Regions from separate parts of the Shewanella sediminis HAW-EB3 genome, predicted to be linked through region 3. Evidence: riboswitches for the same ligand, from Rfam matches in the RefSeq annotation. Region 3 holds a riboswitch; each other region holds the start of a gene.

Region 1 (3,148 bases), 2.0 Mb from region 3:
GCGGGAATCGTCCCGGAAAGAGCATGCGTACCGTATGGGGGATCATTAAGCCCACAAAGCCGATACCACCACAGTTAGCGACTAAGATGGCCGTAATGAGGGAGCAGAGCAGTAACATCTGCAGTCGCAACCGACTGACATTGATGCCTAAGGTATGGGCTGTTTCATCACCGGCCCGCATCGCCATTATCTGACGCTTAAACAACAAGATGATCCCGGTAGCAGCACAGACAACGACGGCCGGAAATAACAAACCCTCCCAACTCGCTTTTGCGAAGCTTCCAAGACTCCAAAACAGCACAGACGCGGCCGCCTGAGGACTGGAAAAATAGAGCAGCAAACTGGTTAACGCGCCGAACATGAATGAGATCGCCACACCGGAAAGCAACATGCGTTCAATCTGACTACTCATATTGCGTCCGCATAAGCTCAACACCATGAGCACCGACACCCCGGCCCCGAGGAACGCACCCAGTGGCAGACTTATCCAACTAAGCAGCTCGAACAGCCCTGAGCCGGTAAAAAGCCCTGAACCAGCAGATAGCCCTGAGGCTGCCCCCACGCTTGAGCCTGTGAAAAACGTAATGACCATCACGGCACCAAATGAGGCGCCCGATGAGATGCCGAACAGATATGGATCGGCCAGCGGATTACGCGTCACCGTTTGCAACACACTACCCGCAACAGAGAGCCCGGCTCCGGCAATAAAGGCCAACAAAATGCGGGGGAATCTCAACTCCATAACGATACGCTCGGCGATGCCTGACACCTCTGTCATACCAAAAATGGCCGTACCAAAGGTGTTATGTAATACAACATTAATCACATCACTGAATGAGATATTGGCGGCGCCAAAGCTGGCTGCGGCCAGCAGGGTTATCAGACTCAATAGCGACAATCCCGGCACCACCCATTTATGGCCGATATCGACTCGTCCTTTGGTAGAAGTCGAGGCTGAATTAATCGGGCTAGTCTTCATCTTGTTTATGCCTTTCCGTGCTGTTCCAGTGACTCATACCTGCACTCATGTTCTCATCATGCGCGTTCTTATCATTAGCGTTGTCGCCATGAGAGTAGCCATAGAAATAGCTGATCTGAGGGTTACCATGCTGAGGGTGAGGCTGCGTACTGCAACACACACCGAATACCTCGCTGATACGCGCCTCGGTGAGCACAGACTTAGGCGTCCCATGAGCGACAGAGCGGCCATCATCGAGGAGTAACAGCTGATCGCACATGGCACTGGCTAAATTCAGATCATGAATAGAGGTGATCACCGAGATCCCAATCTCACGAAGCAACTCCATGACCTGGATCTGATAACGAATATCTAAATGGTTAGTGGGTTCATCCAAGATAAGCAGCTTAGGCTGTTGTACTATCGCTCTGGCGATCAGCGCCCGCTGCTTTTCGCCGCCGGAGAGGTGCTCATAGACTTGGCCGGCCTTATGGGTTAGCCCCACTTTTTCTAACGCATCCGCAACGAGTCTTCTATCCGCAGAGGTCGTGAGATCGAACGGCCCCTTGTGAGGAGTTAATCCGATAGCAACCAGTTGTTCAGTGGTTAACTCAAAGTGATGGGGAGTGTCTTGCAGTACCACCGCAACTTGTCTGGCAAACTCTTTTGCAGAGAAGTGAGAAGTATTTTGCCCAAATAGGCTAATCGTTCCGTTATCCGGCTTAATATAACGATATAGACACCGCAGCAGGCTGGATTTCCCCGCACCGTTTGGCCCTATGATGCCTAACATCTCACCCTTGGCTAATGAAAAGCTTATATCGGATAGAATCGCCCGGTCATCGGCATGCCACCTAAGGTCGCTGACCGCTAACGCACACGCCTTGTTAACGCTATGCATTTCATCGCGATGCTCTTTATCACCACTGTTTTTATCCCCACTCATGTTATCAAGAGTAGAGGTTTTTTTACGCCATGATTTCAAGCCGATAACCTCACCGCCAACAACATTGACTGAAATGTCTTATATGATTTAGCTAACTCAAATGAATTAGCCGGTTTTGCCGGTTTATATGAAAAAACAGGAGAGGAGTGGAATACACGACGCGAAGCATACCGCATAAACTCAAGGCATGACGGTATTGCACGAGCTGGCTTTCGTGAATTAATAGAGCAGGACAAAGCGGTGAATAAACCAGCAAAAAAGCTAAAAAAAGATAGCATGACACTTCCCCTCGAGTTACCCGCTCAAGTTCTTTAGCGACAAAATTAGGCAGGTATCCTGACTCATGGTTTGAAGAAGTTTCTAGGACTTAGAACCTAGAACCTAGAACCTCTCGGCTTCTTCAAAACACTCACAGTTGCGGGCACAGTCCGGGCTTATGCTTTCGATTCACTAAAGCTCCCGGTTCCCTTTTAAGTTTGAGTTACCCCCATCTTTCGACAGTGGCTCTCAACACCTGATTTTGCGATCCTCTCCACCCACTTAACAGCCAATGTTTAAAGCTTATGTTCCAAGCTCATGTTTCAAGAGCAGGCTTAAGAGTGAAGAGTGTCTGAGAGCGGTTATTATGCCGCTTTTATGAATTAAGGCAAAGCCCGACGCCTGACAGAGGTGAAAAATCATGGTTCTCAATTTTATACCAATCAGTATAAAGATGTGATCGCTCAGCGAGAGTTTAGCGTTTCTGAGGCAAGGCAACGAGTGAAGAGCATAGTTATTCTACGTTTAAGCTCGTTAACACAGCATCAGATGCGCTAAAACTCGCCTTTTAGGAGCTTTTTGGGCTGCCTACTTCTTCGTTGAATAACTTCGAAAGGGAGCACCATTACATCAGTTATCCGCCTCGAATTAGTTTGCCCAAAATAGCTCTGAGTAGATCACTTTCTTATACTGATTGGTATTACTCTTGCACAAGAAAGGGGCACAGGAAAGGCTCGCCACTCTGATTAAGATGAATTCCGGTGCAGTTGAGGCAGATACGAGTGCGTCCCCAGTCTCCTAACCCGCGGTCATATCACGCCAGAACCTAGAACCTAGAACCTAGAACCTAGAACCTAGAACCTAGAACCTAGAACCTAGAACCTAGAACCTAGAACAGTTTACCCCCAGTGAAGCTGAGGAAAGTGTGTCCCTTGGGCCGTGGTATAGACAGTGATTTTCACTATCGCCGCGTAGGCCAGGCTCAG
Region 2 (3,148 bases), 1.8 Mb from region 3:
TGCTAGTTGGTGTGTTGCTCAAGGGGAATCCGAATGGCACTGAGGTGCGCTTTATCCATGGGATTGAGATCCCCATGATACTCATTGAGATGGCGATACTCTTTACCTTCTTCGCCGGTCTTATCTTGTCGGGTGGGCAGAGCCAGGTCGCGGCATTAGATGCGTTGGGTGAAGGCTTCTGGGGCTGGATCTTCTGGGGAGGCGTGGTTGGCTTAGGTTTGACGCTGCCACTGGCGTTTAACTTATGGATGAAGGTCTCTGCCGATAGAAAATTTGCCTATGTCGCGGTAACGGCCAGTTTTAGTTTAGTGGGTGTGTTATTGCTGCGTAATTTTATTCTCTATACCGGCCAGATGACGGGGACCTAGTTATAGGGTGCTGTTAAAGAGTTAGCTAAGAACTGAGTTAAGGAACGAGTTAGTTCTTAGGAACGCTTTAGATATTTATAGTTTCTCAGAAGAGGCAAGGAGAGTCGTTTCCCTTGCCTCTGTTTTTGTTGAGCCCCCTATCATCTCTGTTTAAATTTATTCATGTAAACCTCTTTGCGTATTTTTTATGCTGAGGTAATATCGAATGGATAGACTAATCAAGGATGATAAGTATGAAAGCTCTCAACACACTACCTCTCTGTACACGCCATTGGCAGTCAATAAAGTCACTGCAAGCCCAGTTTAAAACGGCTCAGTTCTCTACATCGATCATTGCCACATCCGCTTCTGTTATTACTGCCGCTATTACTGCTGTCGTTATCGCTGCTTACCTGTTTCCCCATGCGGCTCATGGGCAGGCATTAATCCTGGATGATTTTCTCGATGACGCCGAGATTAACCCTATTGGTATAAGTCATAAACTCCCCATTTTCAGTCAAGAGGTGAGCTTTAACCTGCCCGGTGAGTGGAAATTGGCGTTTAATAAGCAACAAGCCGGTATGTACGCCGCCGAGTTCGTTCCATCGGGCCAGCAGTTAAGGGCCTGGTCTTCGTTGTTCTGTGTGCAGGGCTTTGAAGGCTTGAGTGAAAATATTGAGCCAGAAGCGTTTCTGGATTCGTTGGCAACCGCCTACGCAGAAACCTGTGAGGGCGAAGTAATTTATAACAAGCTAGGTGAGACTGAGGTCGATAGCCTCGAGGGATTCAGTGCCATTTTAGGCTGTACCCGCATGCCCGATACCCATAAGGCAACCCGCTTAACAGCTAACGGCAAGACTTCGGTGCCGCAGGGAGAGATAGGTCATTACACCGCGATCTCCGGGGTGGACGATCTCTATCTGCTGCATCAATCCAAACGTGGCGATCTGTTCAGTGTAGATAATCCGCCCCTGGAGTCGTTAAATCACCGGGAATTTATGTCGGCTATCTCTCCTCTAAGACTCAGCCGCTGATAGATTTTGGATGGGGAATTTATTGTTCCTCGCAAATATTAGACATTTATACGTATAGACGTCTATAATGCGGCCAATCGTGATCCGGCTATTAATCCGGAGGCGTTTTTAAGCAGATCGATAACAAGATTTATGCTGTCAATCTTTTGTGGTGCCTGCTCTGTCTTTAAGCTTTAACAGCTTAATTAGAGAGTTGGGATAATCGGGAAGCCTGTGAAAATCTGGCACTGCCCCCGCAACGGTGAAAGGTGAAAGTGAGGTGCGCCTATCTATTACAGAATGTAATGGCAGGGTGTTAGAAAAGCCTCTACTTGCTCGGAAAGATCTACCAATCTTACCGAATAGCCTCAGTCCGGAGACCGGCCCATTAGATGATTTTGAGATTTCGGCGGGCAGATCTCGAGATGCGATAGGGTGATTGAATTCAGTGAACTGAACTTGGCCTCGTCGTGACATCTTTGCCCCGTTTTCCTTTCAGGAGTTAAAGGTAAAATGGGTACTCAAGCTAGACAATCAAACAAATTATCAAAATTAGCCATGCTAATCGGCAGTGCTCTGGCTCTGTCTGCGTCGTCGTCCGTGACGTTTGCGGCCGATTCATCTCAAACAGATTCTGGTGTGACTAACACAGTCGATGAGGTTATTACCGTTATCGGTCGCAGTGAAAATACGCCACTGAATATTGCCGCCAATGTGAACATTATCGATGCGGCGGCCATCGAGATGAGCGGTGCGACGACACTGACCGAAGTACTGCGTGGCCAGAGTGGCATACAGATCTCGGACTCGAATTCCGGCGCCGTTTTCGCTATGCGTGGTTTCAGTGCTGGTCAGGCCGCAAACAACACCCTCTTGCTTGTCGATGGACGTCGTTTGAATAATATCGATATCGCGGCGCCAAGCATCAATGCCATCCCACTCAATCAGATAGAGCGCGTCGAGATACTGTCGGGCAGTGCCGGTGTACTCTACGGCGATCAGGCGGTGGGCGGTGTGATTAATATCATCACCAAGGCGCCAAACAGCGCGGGCGGCGGCATTCAAGTGTCTGGAGGCAGCTTCGATACCTATGAAGGTAAAGGTGATATCTCGGGTGCCATCAGTAATACCTGGCGTTACTACGCTGCGGCCAGCTATAACCAAGGTGATAACTATCGTGAGCACAATGCCAACAAGACCTCGTCTGTATTAGGTCGACTTCAATATCAAACCGAGTCGGATAACTTCTTCGTTGAGACCAGCTACTACGATAACGATCGTGAGATGGCGGGGTCATTGACCAAAGAGCAGATTAAAGATAATCCACGTCAGGTTAATCCATTTAATAAAGATGACTATCAGCATGAGATGACAACGGCTATTCGCACGGGTTATCAGCATCAACTCACCGATGCCTGGTCGTTAGGTGCGGATATCAACTATACCGATACTCAGGTGACCGGGATCAGTTGGGGTTCGCCAAGTAAGAATAAACGCTCTTTCCTCGAGTTCACTCCGAAAGCGGTAGCGAATATTACGACAGAAAAAGGCGACTTGAATATCGTTACCGGTATCGACCTGAGCCGGGGGGAATCTGAGTTTGATTGGGGACGAAGTAATGTGCAGAAGGTGGCTAGCGCCTATGCTCAAGCCAGTGTGCCGTTAACTCAAAGCCTGAGTTATGTAGTGGGTGGTCGTTACTCCGAGGTGACTGACGATCTTGTCGATGGTGACGTTTACCCTCAGGGCATAGAGCTTGATCAGGATGCGCATGCGTTCGAGTTGGGC
Region 3 (3,148 bases):
CATCTAACGCAGTACAAGTTTCACGATTCTTATACCCTGCCTCATCTTCCAGCTCCACCTCTTGCGTCTCAATAGTTCCGGCCGCAGACCCACTTAAACCTAGAAACTCATCCGCGCTAATGACGAAAGTCGCGACATGACCCTGTCCGGCATTAGCTTTGAGTTGATAATCGCCGGGCTGAGGTCTTTCGAATCTGAATTCGCCCTGTTCGTCTGCATTTGTGCTCTCCACAAGCTGTTCGCCCACCAATAATTCAACCTTTGATCCCTTGGCCCGATCCCCCCCACCGAAGTAGACTTCCCCGACGACGTTTGTGCCATCCACCCAGGCAAAGACCTTAGTACGATGCGCCTGCGCCGTATTAACCAGACAGCAAGAGAGGATAAAAGTTAAGCAAATATGTTTATACATTGGAGTGGACTCCCTTGAGAATTTCAGGCTTAACCTGATTAATGAGTACGATAATAAAACCGGATATCACGCCTTCCAGTAAAGACAGTGGAAGATTGCCCCAAAATACGACGTTTGCCGTTTTACTAAATGCCTCTCCAGAGAGATAAAGAGATGACGACACCATAATGCCGGTTAATAATACCGCCCCACTACCGGCCAAAAAACCCAGTAACTGAGCAGGGATATGATGTCTCATTGGCCTTAACAGAGCACCAACCATTACCGCCGGCAAGGCGATATTCAGGCAATTAACCCCAAGTACGACAATGCCTCCAAAACCGAAAAACATCGCCTGCAGTATCAGGGCGATCAGCATGACAGGAAAAGCCAGCCAGCCTAATAACAGTCCGATTAACCCATTGAATATCAAGTGCACACTCGAAGGCCCAAGGGGCAAATGAATAAGTGATGCGACAAAGAAGCAAGCCGAGAGTACGGCCGCAAAAGGAATTTTGTCATCATCGAGTTTTTTTAACCCCAGTGTCGTTCCGGCTAAGGTCATGGCGATTCCGGCCACTAATACCGGCGTTGCTAATACTCCGTCAGCTATATGCATCTTGTTTCCTTATTTCATATCCCGAACTTGCAACCAAATGACGCCTGCCTGCTCGTGCTGATATTGTTTACCTTCCAGCGTAAATGGCTCTTCATCGGATACAAGAGCTGCAATCCCCCACCAGCCTTCACGAGGTAAGGAGACGGAAAACTCTCCTGCGGCATTGGTACGAACCTCTATCGATGCCCATGCATCGGAAGGTAATGTCACGCCGGAGTCATTGTAATATTCCACTTCAACCGAGACATTTGCTGCCGGTCGACCTTCAGTCAATACCCGCCCCGTGAATACACTATTGGTCCACAATGCAAACGGACGCGTCAGGGGAATGATCTCAACCGGTGTGCCTAACCTATGCTGCCACTCGCCCAGCGCCGCAAATGCATCGACAATAACTTTGGCGAATAGGGTGATCACCACCCCTTCAGTCTTATCCAGATAGGGCGACTGATTGGTAAAGAAGGTGTATGTTCCTGGCCTCTGAAGCTTCATATTTAATTGCCAACTCGTTTCCCCCCCATAGGTAATGGCTTTGAGGCGTTCGGAGAGATCCACACGAGTCTCATTAACCATATAACCCGTCGATACCGGACGTGCTATCGACATGGTGGGTCCTAGGGTCGATGGGTGAGTAAAATGAATGGGAAAGTGAAGCTGACGCGAGTCTCCTGCATCAATCACCTGTTTTTCCGGGAACAAAGCCAGGAAATGTGCTGATACATTACACGAATAGAGGTAAATACTGATAAGAATGAAGCTTAAGGACAAGGTTGATTTCATCAATGATAACCATAACGTTAATCTAAAAAAATCTGAAATCTAACCTGAACATTCATCGATTGAATGTTAGCTGCCGACTGAGTGCTCCCGCCCAGATTCCAGTGTTGACATTAAGGTGGGTTTCCTGACTTCTGGATCATCGCTCACCACACCTTCCCAGCCTGAGCCAGTGGTTATGCGGTTTGCTCCTCAGTTACAGTTGCGGGTACAGTCCGAAAATTTCATCCGGTTCCCCCAATACCAAGTTCACCAGATAGCCCTCTTTCAAAGAGTAAAAACAGTTATCTGACAATGGTATAAGCCTTACGGCTCCTCAATGGGATCATTTTATGGCAGATGCATTTCTCCTTCACTGTGAGTTTTCACAGTAAATTTTGCGCCAAGTATAAAGTGAGAGCTGTATCACTGGTAAAGGGATAAGTACTATCATCTGATCCCGGAACGAACTGTTAGCCTTATTCAGACTTTAACAGTATGGAAGGTCATTCAGATAAGATAGCTGGTATTAGCCAGTTTTATCAGGTGGGCCATATTTCTTGCCGCGAGAGTCTCTTTTAACACATCGATATGATAGTCGATGCCACGCTCGGTAAGATGGCATGATTCGGCAATTTCGGCTCTGCTATATCCATTTGAGAGTAGTGAAAGGATATTTCTGGATACGGGTTTCACGATATTAAAATCAACCAGAGGGTTGATCTCTCTTCCATGAACACTCGCGATTTTCATATGCAGGTATTCCAACTCCTCCACCAGACTCGAGTGGTTGTTCAGTAATTCATCCTTTATCATGTCGCTGTCGAGTAACAGTGAAAAGCGCCCGATCATTTCAGGTGAAAATGGACAAGGGACCGTAAAGGTCAATCTATGCTGGTAGCCAAACTTAATCATATCGATCAGCGGAGATGGCTTGCCCTTGATGTCACAATCATATTCCCAAAGGTGACAATCATTTTCTAACACTTGTTCAAAATTTTTGTCTTTTACGATCCAACGATTTCCCCAACAGCGCCAGTAACTCAGCGCATTAGCGGAGCTTGCATAGATGTGTTTTCTGCCGGCGACTTTTTGATGAACAATGGTTTTAGAGCTGTAATGCGAAAATCGGGGTTTATGGTCAACCAAATCGATACAATAGGCGATATCTGATATGTGATATTTCTGACAAAAAAGCGTTAACCTGTCGGCAATATCTTCCCGGCAATGATCATCAAGTTTATTCAAGAGTTATCTCCTTAAAATACCCGGAAGATTAGACATAATGTAAAACTTCATGCCCCAGGCGGGATTGCCAAACATATCGAGAGTAACCATTTATTGTCACAAGATAGTCGAAAGCTCGAATAGATCCGTTTTAA

The links. A riboswitch is a leader RNA that binds a small molecule or an ion and turns the genes downstream of it on or off. The one in region 3 is predicted to bind cobalamin.
Region 1: linked by a shared signal. The riboswitch ahead of SSED_RS19530 (ABC transporter ATP-binding protein) and the one ahead of SSED_RS10900 (DUF4198 domain-containing protein) in region 3 are both predicted to bind cobalamin.
Region 2: linked by a shared signal. The riboswitch ahead of SSED_RS18630 (TonB-dependent receptor) and the one ahead of SSED_RS10900 (DUF4198 domain-containing protein) in region 3 are both predicted to bind cobalamin.

The regions. Positions count from the first base shown of each region.
Region 1 is NC_009831.1:4,542,840-4,545,987, forward strand. Features, by position in the region: gene SSED_RS19525 (FecCD family ABC transporter permease) at 1-979, opposite strand, end outside; gene SSED_RS19530 (ABC transporter ATP-binding protein) at 969-1,859, opposite strand; cobalamin riboswitch at 2,214-2,436, opposite strand; gene SSED_RS19535 (histidine phosphatase family protein) at 3,062-3,148, opposite strand, start outside.
Region 2 is NC_009831.1:4,339,036-4,342,183, reverse strand. Features, by position in the region: gene nrfD (cytochrome c nitrite reductase subunit NrfD) at 1-368, shown strand, start outside; gene SSED_RS18640 (hypothetical protein) at 602-1,381, shown strand; cobalamin riboswitch at 1,514-1,765, shown strand; gene SSED_RS18630 (TonB-dependent receptor) at 1,874-3,148, shown strand, end outside.
Region 3 is NC_009831.1:2,532,812-2,535,959, reverse strand. Features, by position in the region: gene SSED_RS10910 (NikL family nickel/cobalt ECF transporter subunit) at 1-412, opposite strand, end outside; gene cbiM (cobalt transporter CbiM) at 405-1,010, opposite strand; gene SSED_RS10900 (DUF4198 domain-containing protein) at 1,020-1,790, opposite strand; cobalamin riboswitch at 1,888-2,067, opposite strand; gene SSED_RS10895 (LuxR C-terminal-related transcriptional regulator) at 2,277-3,014, opposite strand.